4 regions of the Micromonospora narathiwatensis genome follow, and region 1 is predicted to be linked to each of the others. Evidence: riboswitches for the same ligand, from Rfam matches in the RefSeq annotation. Region 1 holds a riboswitch; each other region holds the start of a gene.
What was found. A riboswitch is a leader RNA that binds a small molecule or an ion and turns the genes downstream of it on or off. The one in region 1 is predicted to bind cyclic di-AMP.
Positions count from the first base shown of each region.

Region 2: linked by a shared signal. The riboswitch ahead of GA0070621_RS02995 (C39 family peptidase) and the one ahead of GA0070621_RS25990 (coiled-coil domain-containing protein) in region 1 are both predicted to bind cyclic di-AMP.
Region 3: linked by a shared signal. The riboswitch ahead of GA0070621_RS23900 (C40 family peptidase) and the one ahead of GA0070621_RS25990 (coiled-coil domain-containing protein) in region 1 are both predicted to bind cyclic di-AMP.
Region 4: linked by a shared signal. The riboswitch ahead of GA0070621_RS12195 (LysM peptidoglycan-binding domain-containing protein) and the one ahead of GA0070621_RS25990 (coiled-coil domain-containing protein) in region 1 are both predicted to bind cyclic di-AMP.

Region 1 is NZ_LT594324.1:5,889,845-5,894,048, forward strand. Features, by position in the region: gene GA0070621_RS25985 (carbonic anhydrase) at 149-793, shown strand; gene GA0070621_RS25990 (coiled-coil domain-containing protein) at 790-1,809, opposite strand; cyclic di-AMP (ydaO/yuaA leader) riboswitch at 1,814-1,944, opposite strand; gene GA0070621_RS25995 (YibE/F family protein) at 2,099-3,415, opposite strand; gene GA0070621_RS26000 (DUF6153 family protein) at 3,508-3,954, shown strand; gene GA0070621_RS26005 (DUF305 domain-containing protein) at 4,040-4,204, shown strand, end outside.
Region 2 is NZ_LT594324.1:655,339-659,542, reverse strand. Features, by position in the region: gene GA0070621_RS29755 (peptidoglycan-binding protein) at 1-46, shown strand, start outside; gene GA0070621_RS03000 (alpha/beta fold hydrolase) at 96-863, opposite strand; gene GA0070621_RS02995 (C39 family peptidase) at 968-1,831, opposite strand; cyclic di-AMP (ydaO/yuaA leader) riboswitch at 2,034-2,176, opposite strand; gene GA0070621_RS02990 (hypothetical protein) at 2,466-3,239, opposite strand; gene GA0070621_RS02985 (hypothetical protein) at 3,380-3,892, opposite strand.
Region 3 is NZ_LT594324.1:5,454,079-5,458,282, forward strand. Features, by position in the region: gene GA0070621_RS23895 (N-acetylmuramoyl-L-alanine amidase) at 1-1,226, opposite strand, end outside; cyclic di-AMP (ydaO/yuaA leader) riboswitch at 1,433-1,570, shown strand; gene GA0070621_RS23900 (C40 family peptidase) at 1,583-2,614, shown strand; gene dcd (dCTP deaminase) at 2,661-3,239, opposite strand; gene GA0070621_RS23910 (pyridoxamine 5'-phosphate oxidase family protein) at 3,318-3,881, shown strand; gene GA0070621_RS23915 (zinc metalloprotease) at 3,955-4,204, opposite strand, start outside.
Region 4 is NZ_LT594324.1:2,761,541-2,765,744, forward strand. Features, by position in the region: gene GA0070621_RS12185 (M4 family metallopeptidase) at 1-1,144, shown strand, start outside; gene GA0070621_RS12190 (hypothetical protein) at 1,267-1,722, opposite strand; gene GA0070621_RS12195 (LysM peptidoglycan-binding domain-containing protein) at 1,917-2,576, opposite strand; cyclic di-AMP (ydaO/yuaA leader) riboswitch at 2,576-2,749, opposite strand; gene GA0070621_RS12200 (glycoside hydrolase family 3 protein) at 2,903-4,204, opposite strand, start outside.

The DNA.
Region 1 (4,204 bases):
CGTCCGGTCAAGCGTCGACCAACACATGAAATCTGTATCACGTAAATCTTGACGTATCTTGGCTGTGGGTGTGACGGTGGTTCGCGCGGCCGTCTCCGCCGCCGACCGGGTCGACCAGGTCGTTTCGCGCGAGGACGAGGTGACTGCCGTGACGCCGACCACTCCCGAACAGGCGCTCGCCGAGCTGTACGCCGGAAACCGTCGTTTCGTCACCGGCGTACCCCATCATCCGAATCAGGACGCCGGGCACCGGGCCGCCGTCGCGGACGGCCAGCACCCCTTCGCGGTGATCGTCGGTTGCTCCGACTCCCGCCTCGCCGCCGAGATCATCTTCGACCGCGGCCTGGGCGACGTCTTCGTGGTGCGGACCGCCGGCCACACCGTCGGCCCCGAGGTGCTCGGCAGCGTCGAGTACGCGATCACCGTGCTCGGCGTACCACTGGTCGTGGTGCTCGGCCACGACTCCTGCGGGGCGGTGCAGGCCGCCCGGGACGCCGTCGCCACCGGCACCTCCCCGGCCGGGCACCTCGGTGCCGTGGTGGAGGCCGTCGTGCCCAGCCTCCGCCGGGCCGCCCGGCAGGGCATCGAGGACGTGGACGGGATCGTCGACATCCACATCGCGCAGACGCTGGAGGCGCTGCTCGCCCGGTCCACCGTGCTCGCCGAGCTGGTGTCCGCGGGCCGGTGCGCGGTGGCCGGCATGTCGTACCGGCTCAGCGCGGGCGAGGTGCGGATGGTGGCCGAGGTGCCCGCCGGCACCCCGACCACGACGCTGACCGACGACGGCGACTAGAGCAACGACATGTGGACGTGATCGGTGTGGTTGGAGGGCCCGCTGTAGGACTTCCAGCCGGTCGCCGGGAACCAGATCTGCCGGTTCCAGATCACGTAGTAGATGCCCAGCCGGTCCGCGTTGCGGATGAGGAAGGCGGCGACGTTGTTGCCGTACATCCGGGTGTCGTTGTTGTGCCAGGGCGCGAAGCCGCTGTTCTGCAACGACCAGTCGCAGGCCCGGCCCTTCGGGTGCTCCCACGGGCCGCCGGACCGGTAGCAGCCGGCGAAGCGGGTGAAACCGGCTCGCCGGACCTCCTTGTAGGCGTGCAGAGTGCGCGGGGTGATGCAGCCCGAGGTGGTGGGGTCCTTCTCGCTGCACGACTCGGGCTTCCAGCCGCCGTCTGCGCTGCGACCGGGCCCGATCCGGGCCACCGGCGAGGTGGCCGAGACCAGACCGCCGGTGAAGCCACGCCCGCCGACCAGCGACAACGCCTTCTCCGCCGCGACCTTCTCCCGGGCCATCGCGTTCTTCTGCTTCTCCTGCTCGCGCACCTCGCCGTCGAGCGCGATCTTGGCCTGCTCCGCGCGGGTCTTCGCCGCGTTGACCTCCGCCAGCCGCTGCGCGTTGACCATGTTCAGCTCGTCGAGGGCGGCGGCCCGCCGGACGAAGGAGTCGGGTGTGTTGCTCTCCAACAGCATGGCCATCGCGCCGATCCGGCCGGTGCGGTACGACTGCGCGGCGATCTGGCCGACCTGCGGGCGCAGCGCGTCGAGTTCGGCCTGTGCCGCCCGTACCTCCAGGGCCAGTTGGAGTTGGCGCTGCTTCGACTTCTCCAGCTTCGCCTTGGCCTGAAGGTAGGCGCGGTTCGTGGCGTCGAGGACGTCCGTGATGAGCGGAGGATCGTTGTCCTCCTCGTGCCCTGAAGGGGTGGGGTTGGCGGGCGCGGCCATGGCCGGGGTCGGCCCGGCGACGATGGCGAACGCGGCGAGTACGGCCACCACGGGTGTCAACCAGTGGCGCAGGGGTGCCGTCACAGTGTTCCCTTCCGTCGACCGCCGACCGGGTTAGCTGCCGGGTTCGGGACGGAAGTGGCCCCTACCGCTGGCGCGGATTCACCCCAGGTACCTGGTTCCCCGGCTCGCCTTCGAGCGATTGGGCGGTGGCACCGCAGGCGCCGCAGCGCGCCTTCGGCGGTGACCGGCAGCGACGTTACCTGACAGTCCCCGCGGCGATCTACGTCCGGAAGCCGACCAATAGCGCGATTTCGCCGTAGCCCTGCGTGACCAGCGTCGCGTTTCAAGCCGGCGGTCACGCTGCGGAGTTTCACCATGCGGCCTCCGTGCTCCCCGACGGTCCGCGCCGCCCCGCGACCGCCCCGCCGAGCGCCTCCAGGGCCTCGCCCCGCTCCGCCGGTGGCCGGGCCGCGGGCGGCCTCGCCGGCTCGGTGTCCGACCCGGCCCGCCGGCCGGCGGCGGTGACCACCGCGGCCAGCCCGGTGGTCAGCGGTACGGCGGCCACCAGGCCGAGCGTGGCCACGATGCTGCGGACGATCTCCTGGGCCATGAACTCGCTGGTCAGGATCTGGCTCAGCGGGCGGGAGTCGGCGACAAGCAGGAGCAGCAACGGCAGCGACGCGCCCGCGTACGCCAGCACGATCGTGTTGACCGTGGAGGCGATGTGCGCGCGGCCCACCCGGGTGGCCGCCCGGTAGAGCTGGATCCGGGACAGCCCCGGGTTCGCGTACGACAGCTCGGTGACCGTGGCGGCCTGGGTGACGGTGACGTCGTCCAGGACGCCGAGGGAGCCGATGATGATGCCGGCCAGGAGCAGCCCGTGCAGGTCGACCTCGCCCTGGAACATCGACAGGGTGGTGGCGTCCTCGCTGCCGAAGCCGGTCAGATGGGTGGTCGCGGTGGCCACGGCGCCGAGCAGGCCGGTCAGTACCAGGCTGCCCAGGGTGCCGAGCACGGCCACCGAGGTCTGCGTGGTGATCCCGTGGGTCAGGTAGAGCACCACGAACATGATCAGCGCTGACCCGACGATGGCCACCAGCAGGGGCGGCTGGCCCGCGCCGATCCCCGGCAGCACGAAACCGAGCAGGATGGCGAAGCTCGCCACCAGGCCGCCCAGCGCGGCCAGCCCGCGCCAGCGGCCGAACGCGACGATGGCGGCGGCGAACAGTACGGCGAGCCAGACCAGTGGCGCGCCGCGCTGGTGTTCGGCGATCTGGTAGCTCTTCGCCGCCGGGTCGGCCGGGTCCGTCAGCTCGACCAGCACGACCGCGTCGCCCACCTCGACCCGGGGCGCGCCGGGTCCGGCCGGTAGGGGCACCTCGACCTGCCGCCCGGCGGCCGGGCCCTGCTCGGCGGTGACGGTGACCGTTCCGCACGGGCCGGTGGAGTCGCCCGGACCGCCCTCCGGCGTCTCCGCCGCCGGCGGGCAGGGCTCGGTCACCACCCGGGTCACCGTGCCGTGGTAGCGGGGCACGTCCGGGTCGGCCGTCGGCTCCCGGGTGTCCCGTGGCCAGAGCACGATCGCGGCGACCACGGTGAGCAGGAACAGTGGCACCACCGTCGCGACGAGGATCCGTCGTACCCCGGGCGGGGCGGACGGAGCGGGACGGGTGTGGTCGGCGCCCATGGCGAGACTCCCAACGATTCACAGCCGGACACGTGTCGCCGGGCCGGTGGTTCACCGTAGTCGGCCCTGCCGCACCGGCTAGCGTGGTCGGCGTGCGTACGGAGGCGGCGCTGACGACCGGGCGGTGGGTCCGGCTCCTGTTGCTGCTCTGCACGCTGGTCGGGTTGGCCGCCATGCACACCCTCGGGCACGGCGCGCACGGTGCCGCCGGCCGGTCCGGCGGGCATGACGGCGGGCACATCGGCGGGCGCCCGGCCGCCGCCGCGCCGACCATGGTCGAGAGCTGTCCGGGCGACGGCTGTCACGCGGGTGTGCTGCCGCTACGTGACCTCGGCGGCGACCCGTCCGGGTGGAGCGTGTGCCTGGCGGTTCTCGGCGCGTTCGCGGTGGCCCTGCTGGTCGCCGTGCTGCTACGGGCCGGGTCACGGCCCGGCGGGCTGACCCTCGGCGGCCCGGCACGCGCCGCCCGCGGGCCGCGCGCCCCGCCGCCCCGGCCGTACGGGCTGCGCCTGGCGACGGCGTCGGTGCTGCGCAGATAGGACGCCCCGGCGCGGGTGGACCGGAAGAACCGGTGACCCGCGTCCGCCGTCCGCTGCGTATCTTCCGACACCGAAAGGCTCAACCGTGTTCACTCGTACCCTTGTGCGTCGGGCCGCCCTGGCCGGCGCGACCGTCACCGCCGCGCTGGCCCTGGCCGCCTGCGGCGGTACCGACCATTCGACCGCCGGCTCCGGCCACGGCACCGGCTCGGCGGGCAGCGGCTCGCCCTCCGCCGGGGCGTCGTTCGGC
Region 2 (4,204 bases), 1.4 Mb from region 1:
CCCACCCGCCCCGTCCGCCCTGCCCGCCACCGGCTGCACGTACTGACGGCAACCCGCGGTCGTGATGTCGTCGCCCCGTCCACGGGGCGACGGCGTCACGGCCGGTCGGGCGACGCGAACGGCGCGAGCAGGTCGAGAACGGCGGCCGCGTCCTCGACGTGCGCGTTGTGGCCGAGCCCCGGCAGGGTCGTCACCGGCACGCCCAACTCCTTGAGCTGCGCGTCGGTCACCATCGGGTCCTGCTCACCCCGGGCCAGCAGCACCGGCACGTCGGTCGCGGCGAGCAGGTCGGGCAACCGCGGCTCCCCCACCGCGAACGCGGCCGGGTCCATGGCCAGCCGCCAGCGGCCGTCCTCGCGGCGCAGCCCGGCGTCCACCACCGGATGGTCGGGGGCGAAGAGCCCGGCCAGCCCGGCGACCCGCAGGTAGCGGCGGGCCGCCTCGTCCCGGCTGGCGAACCAGGTCACCGGCCGTTCGGCCAGCTCGCGGGCCTTGTCCAGCTCGGTCGGGGACCAGGCGACCTTGATGCCGAGCCCGATCACCGCGTCGACCGGCAGGCCCCGTGTCCGCGCGGCCAGCGCCAGCGCCACCACCCCGCCGAGCGAGTGCCCGAGCACCACCAGCCGGTCGCGGGGGCCGAGCCGGTCGGCTACCGGGCCGAGACCCGCCACCACCCGGTCCGCGAGGTCCTCGAAGGAGTACGCCGGCAGCGGCGGCGACCAGCCGTGGCCGGCCAGGTCGGGGGCGAGCCAGCGCCCCGCCCAGCGGCTCTCCAGCAGCGGCGCCCAGGGCAGCCACACCTCGCCGGTGGCGCCCAGGCCGTGCAGCAGCAGCAGATGGCGGGTACCCGTCTCGTCGGCCATACGGCGCAGTGTCGCATCGGACCGGCCACCCGCGCGAGACACCGCGCATACGAGGTCGGGCACCGGCTCGGAGGAGCCGGTGCCCGACGGGGGGAGGGGTGCGATCAGGCCGAGTAGCCGCGGGTGGCGGCCCAGTTCGCCAGGTTGATGGTGGTGATCCAGTAGGACGGCACCGCCGGGTTGGCCGAGTCGGCGATCTTCACGGCCCGGCCGTCGTCCTGGTAGCCGACCACGGCGATGTAGTGGCCGCCGGGGAACGAGTGCCAGCCGCCGTTGGTGTCGGTGGCGGAGCCGGCGATGTTGACCACCACGCCCCGACCGTCGGTGACGGCCTTGACCACGTCGGCCTGGAGCTGGTCCATCTGGGCCGGGGTCGCGGCCTGGCCGGGGATCATGTGGGTCCGGTACGGGCTGCCCTTGACCATCTGATTCAGACCCCGGGTGGTGTCCTCGGCCGAGTTGGTGCCGTTCTCACCGGCGTTCAGCGGCACGGCCATCGCGTCCTGGGTGGTCTCGATGCCGCTCGCGCTCAGCGCGTTGCGCACCGCGGCCGGGCCACAGTTCCAGTAGGCGGTCTGCGCCTGGTAGTTGTAGTCGAGGACCTTGGTCGACGGCGGCGTCGGCTTCGGCTTCGCCGTACGGGTCACGTCCGGGTCCGCCTTGGCCTTGCTCGGCGACTCCGACGCGCTCGGCGAGTCGGACGGCGACGCGCTCGGCGAGTCCGACGGCGACGGGGCGGCGACGCGCGCCTCGCCGCGGCTGGCGACCTCGCCGAGCCGGGGGGCCAGCTCGGCGACGGCGGCGGTGTGCTCCTGACGGGCGGGCGCCTCATCGGCGCTGGCCAGCGCGGCACTGGCGCCGCCGGCGAGCACGAGGGCCGCCGCGGAGCCGGCGACGATCTGGTAGGGGCGCTCGGTCGCGAGGCGCCCCAGCTGACGCTTCAGGTGGTGCTTCACGTATTCCTCCACGAGGGCCTGAGCGGCGCACGCCGACCCGACGCGCGGACGGGGTCACGCGCGTTGCCGGGCGGGGTGGCCGCAGGAACGGGCAGCGCCGGTGAGCCGGGCTGCGGGGGCGGTTGCCGGAACTCGGTCGCCGGTCAGGCGAGCGAGGGCACCGCGGCTCCGTGGAGGCGGGGGGAGGATCGGGGGGAGGTTGGCACGAGGATGGCACTCCTTCCGTGGCCGCCTACCGGGTTAGCTGACGGATTCGGGCGGGAAGTACGCCCTACCGCGGGCCGCAGCTCGCGGATTCACCCCGGTGTTGCACTGGGTCCCCGGTTCGCGAAGATCACGATTAAGCGGGTCGGTACGGCGTCGCCACCTGCGATCGAAAACCGCACCGGACGCGCCGACACTACCGGTGGGCTCGCCTCCTGCCAACCGCTCCGACCTGCTTAAACATCGGAATTACCGGCGCCGACCGGAACAGCTCGCAACTGATGTGACTCAATGGGACAGGCAGTTATCCCGTAACCGCCGGGCAAGAATCGGACACCGCACCGATGATCGTTCCGGAATTGCGGGAGTCGATCGCCCGCACTGATCCGGATGACCGTTTCCGGGCAGACAGTGACGGGACTCACCGAACTTGGGTAACGATTCAGCCGACCCGTGCCGGGCGGAAGCGCGCGGCACCGCCGGCCGGCACCGCCGCACGGGTCGGGGCCACCGGCTCGGCACGGCGTACCGGGGCCGGCCCGGGGCGCAGCGCCTCGGTGGCGGCGTACGCCTCCAGGGCCAGGGCGCGGGCCGCGTCGGCGGCCAGCTCGGCGTCGCGCCAGGCCCGCTCCTCCCGCTCGGCGGCGGCCCGCCAACCGGCCCACCGGCCGTCGCGTACCACGCGGGCCAGGACGATCTCCTGCTCGGCCGGGTGCCGGCGCGGATCCCACCCGTTGCGGTGGGCCAGGACGTCGGCGAGCTGGCGGGCCGACAGGTCGCCGTGCCAGTGGGCCACCATCGCGGCGTGGTGCAGCCACCGTTCCCGGGCCGCGTACTCGGCCGGCGTGCGCCGGGTACGCGGCTCGGGCAGCACGGCGGCACCGGCGAGACGCCGGGCGCCCGCCTCGGCCTCGTCGTACGCCCGCCAGGCCCGGTCGGCCGCCGCCTGGGCGGTCAGCCACTGCTCACGGCGCCGGCGGGCGGTCTGCGCGGCCCCGGCGGCGGCCACCGCCACCTCGTCGGCGTACCGGCGCAGGTCGGCGTGGCGGGCCGCCTCCTCGGCGGCCGGGTCGGGGGCGTCCTCCACCGGAACGTCCCGTTCCGGCCTGGCGACGAGCGCGGCCAGCAGGCCCAGGGCGAGCACGAGCAGGGCCGACCAGATGGCGGCGGCCTCGGGGATCTTGCTGAGGAAGTGGTAGAGAACGGTCTGCTGCATGGTCGGCACCTCACGGGAACGATGTGACGGAGAGGTCCGCACCGGCCCGAGTGCGGGCGCGACCGGTTACGGGCGCCGTCGGGCGGGTGCGGGGTGAGGTTCGGTCGGTACGGCGAGGGCGGGCCGCGGCCCGCGGGTCGTCAGCGGGTGGGCGGGGCCCGGGAGCCGACGGTCGCCGGGACCAGCCCGACCAGGGCGTGCTGCCGGTCGGCCGGCAAAGCCACGGCCAGACGCGACGCCACCGGATCTGGCGCACCGACCGGCCCGACCTGCCGGCAATCGCTGCCGGCCCGATCGACCGCACCGGCCCGGTCGGCGGCACGGTCCCGATCGGCGGCACCGGCCCGGTCGGCGGTGCCGGTCCGGTCGGCGGTGCCGGTCCGGTCCGCGGCACCGGTCCAGCCGGTGCTGCCTGCTCCCGGCCCGACCCGAGCCGCCGAGCCCGGCGCGGAGTCGGCGGTGCCGACCCGGAGGGTCAGGGCCTCGACGGGGCCGGCGGCGAATCGGGGAGCGGCCTGCGCGGTCGCGGCCGGGCCGACGGGCAGCGCGGCCGCGCCGAGCGAGCAGGCGACCAACACGGCCAGGCTGGCCAGCGTGCGGGCCCACCAGCGCGCCACCCACCACACGGGACAGGTGAGCGCGATCGGAAGCACGGCTCCAACCTACCGCCGATGCCGCGGCGCCGCACCGCCGCCGGGCGTGTCGCGTCCGCGCGGATCCGGGCACTGACCAGGATGGACGGCCGCGGCGCGGGGCATCGGGCGGGTGGCGTGCGGCTCGGCCCGGGTCGGGCCGCGCGGCGTGCTCGACCGACCTGGGTCGCAGTCCGCATCACCGTGCACCAGATGGAAGGCCGGCGCCCCCACGCGCCGGACGGGCGAGCGGGACGCCGCCCGCTCAGCCCGATGGCGTAGGATTCCGGCTCCTGCACGGAACGGGAACCGTACTGCCGGCCGGTCGGGCCG
Region 3 (4,204 bases), 440 kb from region 1:
ACGTTGTCGTGGCCCAGGATGTGCTGACGGTCCAGCGGGATCTGGAAGCTCAGCGCCAGGTGCCGGACCAGCTTGGCCGACGTCCGGTACATCGCCTCGGTGTACCAGGTGCCGTGGCCGGCGAAGCCCTCGTGCTCGATGCCGATCGACTTGGCGTTGACGTACCAGTTGCCGGCGTGCCAGCCCACGTTCTTGGCCTTGATGTGCTGGGCGACGTAGCCGTCCACCGAGCGCAGCGTGTAGTGCCAACCCAGGTAGGTCTTGTCCTGGACCAGGCCCACGCTCGGGCCGAAGTAGCCCTCGGTGTCGTGGATGATGATGTACTCGATCTTCTGCTGGGCCGGCCGGTTGCCGAGGTCGTGGTTGCCGTAGTCGCCGGAACCCGGGCCGTACTTCGCGTAGGGCGCGGGGATCCACTCGCAGGCGAGGCGGACCGGGCACTCCAGGCCGTCCGGGCGCTCGGCGCGACGCAGCCCGAGCTTGTGCAGCCCGGACTGGTCCGGCGTCACCGCCGTGGCGGCGAGGGCCACCCGCTGGCCGTCGTCGGTGGTCCGGCTGGCGCCCTGGCCGATCTGGTCGTACACCTCGTCGGCGAAGGCCGCCGCGGCGTCCTCGGTGTCCGCGCCGGAATACCGGGCCACCGCGCCGTACCAGGCCGCCGGCTCGCTGCCGGCACCGACCGGCCCGCCCAGCTCCTGTTGGTACGAGGCGAGTAGCGCCGCGCCGCCCCGGATGTTGGCGAGGGCGTCGGTGCGCAGCGTCTCCTTCGACTCGCCGGTGAGGTCGGCGGCGGCGTCGAGGGTTTGCAGCGACGCCTGCGGCAGCAGGTCGCCGCTCGGTCGCGCCGCGATCGCCGGGTCGAGAGCGAGCGGCCGGGACTCGTCGCCGCGCGGGTCCTCGTCCTCGTCGACGTGGGCGCTGGACGGCGTCGAGGCGACCTGGGCGGCGTCGGTCAGGTGCATCGGGCCGTAGCCGCCACTGGTGCTGGGCTGGCCCGGGTGGGTGTCCCAGCGGGACTCCAGGTACGAGACGCCCAGCAGGACGCTCTGCGGCACGCCGTACTCCGCTGCCGCGGCGGCGTACTGCTGCTGGCGGTCCTGGTTGTCGGTGGTCCCGGCGGTGAGGGGCGCCGCCGCGGTGGGACCGCTGGTCGCGAGAGCGGTGGCCGCCGCGACGGCGGCGGCCAGCAGTATCCGTCTGCGCGATGGCAGGGCTGAGAGGTGCATCGAACCTCCAGATCAGGATGGGGGTCACTGCGTCCTCACCCTGGCCCCGCGTATGGGCTCCGGTCAATAGCTTTCCAGATAACGATGCGTCCCGAAAGAAACCTTCATAGGAGGGTCACGGCGTCGCGGGTTGCGGATTGATAACGACGATCTCTACTCTGATCTGTCGTCGACCGGTAGGTTCACCGCCCAGCCCGGGTGGTGGCGGTCGGACACCGCCGAGTCGCCTCCGGGCGAGCCGGGGACCCAGGTACGTGGGGTGAATCCGCACCGTGGTGCGGTAGGGCGGCTCCCTTCCCGCCCGAACCCGTCAGCTAACCCGGTAGGCGGTCAGGAAAGAAGGAGTACGGAGCCCGGTGGCACACCATGCCCCGCGGCGACCGTCGGTCCGGTCAATCGACCGGTCGGCGGCTACGCCGCGTCCACGCTGGTCCCGCTTCACCACCGCCCTCGCCGCACTGGTCGGCACCGCCGTCGTCCTGACCGGCGGCGCCACGGCCCACGCCGAACCGTCGGTCACCGAGATCGAGCGCCAGATCGATCAGGACTGGAACAAGCTCGAACCGATCATCGAGCAGGTCAACGCCACCCGCGAAGAGCTTGCCGCCAAGCGCAAGCAGGCCGCCGCGCTGGCCAAGCAGATCACCCCGTTGCAGGCCCAGGTCGACGAGGCCCTCGGGCAGGTCGGCGGACTCGCCGCCGACGCGTACAAGGGCAACAACATCTCCACGGTCAACGCGCTGCTGGGCAGCCGGTCGCCCGGCGAGATCGTCGACAGCCTTGAGCTGCTCGACCGCTTCGCGCACCGCCAGCAGCAGCAGGTGCAGGCCGTGGCCGAACTGCGCGACCAGTTGGCCGCGAAGAAGAAGCCGCTGGACGACATGATCGCCCAACTGGCCCGTACCGAGGCCCAGCTCGCGGCCAAGAAGAAGCAGATCGACGCTGAGATCGCCCGGCTGCAGAAGCTGCGGCTCAAGGTGTACGGCAACGGTGGCGGCGGCCCGCTGCGCCCGGCGCCCTGCCCCGCCGGTTACCCGGGTGGCCCCGCCGGGGTCGCGGTCAAGTTCGCCTGCGCCCAGATCGGCAAGATCTACGTCTGGGGTGCCGCCGGCCCGGACCATTACGACTGTTCCGGCCTGACCATGGCCGCCTGGGCCAAGGCCGGCGTCTCGCTGCCGCACAACGCCCGGCAGCAGCACGACGTCACCCGGCGGGTGAGCCGCGGCGAGTTGCGCGCCGGTGACCTGGTCTTCTACTACGGCGACCTGCACCACGTCGCGATGTATGTCGGCGACGGCTGGGTGGTGCACGCCTCCCAGGCGGGCAAACCGATCACGATGAAACGCGTCGACGACGGCCAGATCAACAGCTACGGCCGCCCCGGCTGACCGGTCCGCGAGGGCTCCCACGTTCGCGGGAGCCCTCGCGCCGTGCTCAGCGGGTGGGCCAGGTGCGCCAGTTCTGCCACGACCGGCTCGGCGTGGGTCCGCGCTGCCCCTGGTAGCGCGAGCCGTAGACCGCCGAGCCGTACGGGTGCTCGGCCGGCGACGAGAGCCGGAAGATGCAGAGCTGCCCGATCTTCATGCCCGGCCAGAGGGTGATCGGCAGGTTCGCCACGTTGGACAGTTCCAGCGTGACGTGCCCGGAGAAGCCCGGGTCGATGAAACCGGCGGTCGAATGGGTGAGCAGCCCGAGCCGGCCCAGGCTCGACTTGCCCTCCAGCCGCCCGGCGAGCTGGTCGCCGAGCGAGATCACCTCAAGCGTGGAGGCGAGCACGAACTCGCCCGGGTGCAGCACGAACGGCTCGCCCTCGGGCACCTCCACCATCGAGGTCAGGTCGTCCTGCTGCACGGCCGGGTCGATGTGCGTGTAGAGATGGTTGTTGAAGACCCGGAAGAGCCGGTCGAGGCGTACGTCGATGCTGGACGGCTGCACCAGCGCGGGCTCGAAGGGCTCCAGCGCGAGCGTGCCCGCCTCGATCTCGGCGGCCAGGTCGCGGTCGGAGAGCAGCATCCGAACACCATAGCGACCGGTACGGGTGACCTGCGTGTCGGACTGCACACTCGTACACGTGTTCGATAGAATGTCCGCATGGCTTCCTGGTCCGAATTCGCCGCCGACGAGCCCCGACTCGCCGACGAGATCCGCCTTCTCCTGCAGCAGTACGGGCCGGGCTTCGGCTACCTCGCCACGGTCCGCGCCGACGGCGGTCCCCGGGTCCACCCGGTCTCCCCGGTCATCACCGACGAGGGGCTCTACTGCTTCGTCATCGAGTCGCCCAAGCGCCGCGACCTCGAACGCGACGGCCGCTACGCGCTGCACTCGTTCCCGCCGGAGGAGCGCGACGACGAGGCGTACGTCGCCGGCTGGGCCCTTCCGGTTACCGACCCGGTCACCGTGGCCCGGGTGGCCGCGCTTGGCCGGGCCGCGCCGCAGGTCGACTGGCGGCTGTTCGAGTTCACCGTCGACGTGGCGATGCTGACCCGGCGCGACCAGGCGACCCACCTCGGGGCGACCCACCTCGGGGCGGGCCGGCCGCAGGTGCGGGTCTGGCTCGACCCGCGGGCGGCCGGCCCGACGCGGCGGTCCGACGTGGCGTCGTCCGAGGCCCGGCGTGGCCGCCACGGCTTCGACACCCGTCGCCCGGCCGCCTGAGCCCCCCAAAAGCCGGTGCCGGCCCCGTCGTCGGACGGGACCGGCACCGTTTTGCCGTGCTGTGCTGGAGCCGTTACGCCGCGCGGTAGGCGTTCCAGGCGCTCAGCATCCGGCTGGCCTGCCCGGGCGTGAACTCGTACATGCACGAGTCGTAGGTGTAGTCCATGAAGTTGTGGATCGGGTCCAGGCCGGGTGCGGTGCAGGTGTCCCGCCCGGTCGGGCACTGGTACGCCGGCGACGCCTCGGCCGGGGTGTCGCTGACCTGGTCACCCTGGCCGCTGCAGCCGCCCTGGAAGGTGTGGTAGAGGTTCAGCCAGTGGCCG
Region 4 (4,204 bases), 3.1 Mb from region 1:
CTACTACGACGGCACCCAGGTCCAGATCGGCAAGAACACCGCGGGCCAGTGGATCGGCTCGCTCGACGTGGTGGCCCACGAGATCGGCCACGGCATCGACGACAAGACCCCGGGCGGCATCTCCGGCAGCGGCACCCAGGAGTTCGTCGCCGACACCTTCGGCGCCGCGACCGAGTGGTTCGCCAACGAGCCGGCGGCGTACGACGCTCCCGACTTCCTCGTCGGCGAGAAGATCAACCTGGTCGGCAGCGGCCCGATCCGCAACATGTACAACCCGTCGGCGCTCGGCGACCCGAACTGCTACTCCAGCAGCATCCCCAGCACCGAGGTGCACAAGGCGGCCGGCCCGGGCAACCACTGGTTCTACCTGCTGGCCATGGGCAGCAACCCGACCAACGGCCAGCCGACCAGCCCGACCTGCAACAGCAGCACCGTGACCGGCCTGGGCATCCAGCCGGCCATCAAGATCATGTACAACGCGATGCTGCTGAAGACCACGTCCTCGTCGTACCTGAAGTACCGCACCTGGACGCTGCAGGCGGCGAAGAACCTCTACCCGAGCAGCTGCACCGAGTTCAACACCGTCAAGGCCGCCTGGGACGCGGTCAGCGTGCCGGCGCAGTCCGGTGACCCGACCTGCACCAGCGGCTCGCCGACGCCGACCCCGAGCTCCTCGACGACCCCGCCCGCGGGCTGCTCGGGCCAGAAGCTGGCCAACCCCGGCTTCGAGTCCGGCAACGTGAGCTGGACCGCCAGCTCCGGCGTCATCACCAACTCGACCGGCCAGGCGGCGCACGGCGGCTCGTACAAGGCGTGGCTGGACGGCTACGGCACCACCCACACCGACACCCTGTCGCAGTCGGTGACGATCCCGTCCGGCTGCCGGGCGACCCTCAGTTTCTGGCTGCACATCGACACCGCGGAGTCGACCACGACCACCGCCTACGACAAGCTGACCCTCCAGGCGAACAGCACCACCCTGGCCACCTACTCCAACCTCAACAAGAACACCGGCTACGCGCAGAAGTCCTTCGACCTCTCGTCGTTCGCCGGCACCACCGTCACCATCAAGTTCACCGGCGCGGAGGACAGCTCGCTGCAGACCTCCTTCGTCATCGACGACACGGCGGTCGACCTCTCCTGATCACCGACGAAGCGGCCGGTCGTCGTCCTCCCGACGGCCGGCCGCTTCGTCAGCCGTGTCTCGTCCGTCTCGAAGGCGTCGTGAGCGGCTGGCCACCGTCCCGGAGCGGGACGCCGCTCGCCTCAGCGCTCCGCCCGGGCGCCCGTGTCGCCGCCCCGGTTGAGTCGGGCCATCACGTCCTCCATCGCCCGGCTGAACAGCTCCATCTGCCGTACCGACTGCTCCTGCAGCCCGCCGAGCCGCACGGCCAGGGCGTCGACGTCGGCCCGCGCCGAGGCGCTGACCTGGGCGTCGAGGTCGGCGAGGGCGGCGTTGACGGCCACCACGACGTGCCCGCAGACCGCCGCCATGCCCGCCTCGGCCAACTCCGGGTCGACGGCGACGGACTCGAGCCGGCCACCCTGGACGACCACGGCGCGGACCCGGCCGTCGGCCGCGGAGCCCTCGGCGCGGAGCAACCGCCCCGGGTCGCCGTCGGGTTGCTCGGCGGCCCGCGAACGCATCGAGGACAGCGCCTGCTGGGTCTGGGTGAGCAGTTCGTCGAGGCTAGCGGCCGCGGAGAACGGGTCGTTGGTCATAGCCGCGCTTTCTTCACGTCTTTCCGGAGCACCGTGACCTTAGCAACCACGCCCGACGGCGCCGACCCGGCCGGGCACGTCGGTGCGCCCCGCGCCGCTGCCATGCGGAGAGTGGCCACCCCGCCGGGAGTGGCCACTCTCCGCATGCGTCAGCGCCGATCGCGGGGACGGCAGGGTGCCGCCCCACGACGGGATCAGGACAGCCGCAGGCGCATGCCTGGGAAGATCAGGCCCGGGTCGTCACCGACCACCCGCCGGTTGCGCTCGTACAGCGCGTGCCAGCCGCCGGTGATGTCGCGCGCCTCGGCGATCTCGGACAGGGTGTCACCGCGCTTGACCACGTAGCTGCCGGTGCCGCCGGTGCTCGGCGCGGTACGCCGGTGGCCTCGGCTGGTCGACTGCTCGTGCCGCGACGCCCGCTCGCTTTTCGCCTTCTTCGGGGACCGGTGGTCGGCGGACTCCGACGTGGACGAGTAGTGCTTCGTCGAGCCGCCCTTGCGGCCGCAGACCGGCCAGGCGCCGATACCCTGCCCGTCGAGGACCTTCTCGGCGACGGCGATCTGCTCACCGCGGGTGGCCAGGTCGGCACGGCTGGCGTACCGCTGCCCGCCGTAGCCGTTCCAGGTGCCCTTCGAGAACTGGAGTCCGCCGTAGTAGCCGTTGCCGGTGTTGATGTGCCAGTTGCCGCCGGATTCGCACTGCGCGACGGCGTCCCAGTTCACGCTGGACGCACTGGCCGGCGCGGCCGGCCCGAGGATCGCGGCGGCACCGGTGGCGGCGCCGGCGACGAGCGCCCCGACGGCGACCCTGCGCCGGGTGAGGCGTCGGTGACGTGCGGTTTGTTCAGTTGCCATGTGGGTTTCCTCCACGCCGACGAGGTGAGCTGTCGGGTTCGGGCCGAGGAGCCCGGCCGCCGGATCGGCGGCTTCACCCCGAGGTGTCGAGCACCGAGGAACATGTGGGTCCCCCGCTCCCGCCTGAGGTCCAGGTACCACGAGCCGGTGGCGGGATTAGGCGTTACCGGCCCGTGGTGTCCGCGATCGCGAACGCAAACGACGTTAGGGACGGTTTCGGATGATCGCCCACTTCTTGTGAAGTTCTTCACCCGGCCGAGCGAAGGCGTCGCCGGTCGAGTTGCGCACCGTCCGAAGGTGCCTTACAACGCCGCGAACACCGCCGTTCAGTACGTCAGGCCGTACCCCTGCGGGAAGAGCGGCACCTGCCCGTCGCCGGCGTTGATGGGCTGCTGGCTGACCGAGTTCATCCAGGTCATCGGCAGTTTCCCGGTGGGCGCGTACGCGCCGAAGAGGACGTCGGCCACGCCACCACCCTCGGTGCCGGGCAACCAGGAGGCCAGCAGCGCGGTCCAGTTGGGCAACTCGGCGGCGATGTCCAGCGGCCGGCCGGAGATCAGCACCACGACCACCGGCACGCCGGCATTGCGCAGCGTCGCGATGGTTCGCAGGTCCTCCCGATCGAGGCTCATGCTGCCGGCGCGGTCGCCCTGGCCCTCGGCGTACGGCGTCTCACCGACCACGGCGACGGCCGCGCGGTAGGTCCGGTCGATGCCGGTGCCGCGCTGGTTGTAGGTGACCGTCGTGGTCGGACCGACCGCTGCCCGGATGCCCTGGAGGACGCTGGTGCCCGGGGTGACGGTGCCCGACCCGCCCTGCCAGGAGATGGTCCAGCCCCCACTCTGGTTGCCGATGTTGTCGGCGTTCTTGCCGGCAACGAAGATCTTGTTGTTGTCCGGGGCCAGCGGCAGGATCCCGGCGGTGTTCCTGAGCAGCACCTGCGACTCACGGACGGCCTGCCGGGCGAGCGTCCGGTGCGCGGCGTTGCCCACCGTCGGGGTCCAGCTCCGGTCGGTGTACGGCCGCTCGAACAGGCCCAGCTCGAACTTCTTGGTGAGGATCCGCCGGTTGGCGTCGTCGATCCGGCTCACCGGCACGTGCCCGTTCTGCACCTCGGCGCGCAGGGTGCTGATGAAGGTCTTCCAGGCGGTGGGGACCATGACCATGTCGATGCCGGCGTTGATCGCCGTGCTGACCTCGGCGGCGGTGAAGCCGGCGCTGCCGTCGATCTGGTCGATGCCGTTCCAGTCGGAGACGACGAAGCCGGAGAAGCCGAGTTCTCCCTTGAGGACGGTGGTGATCAGGTATTGGTTGCCGTGCAGCTTCACGCCGTTCCAACTGCTGTACGAGATCATCACCGCGCCGACACCGCGCTGCACGGCGGCCTGGAACGGGGGCAGGTGGATGGCCCGCAGGTCGGCCTCGCCGAGCTGGGTGTTGCCCTGGTCGACGCCGCCGTTGGTGCCGCCGTCACCGACATAGTGCTTGGCGGTCGCGAGCACCGACGTGGGCCCGCCGAGCGTGCCGCCCTGCAGGCCGGTGACCAGGGTGGACATGGCCGACGGCAGGTCCGGCGTCTCGCCGAAGGACTCGTAGGTGCGACCCCAGCGGTCGTTGCGGGCGACGCA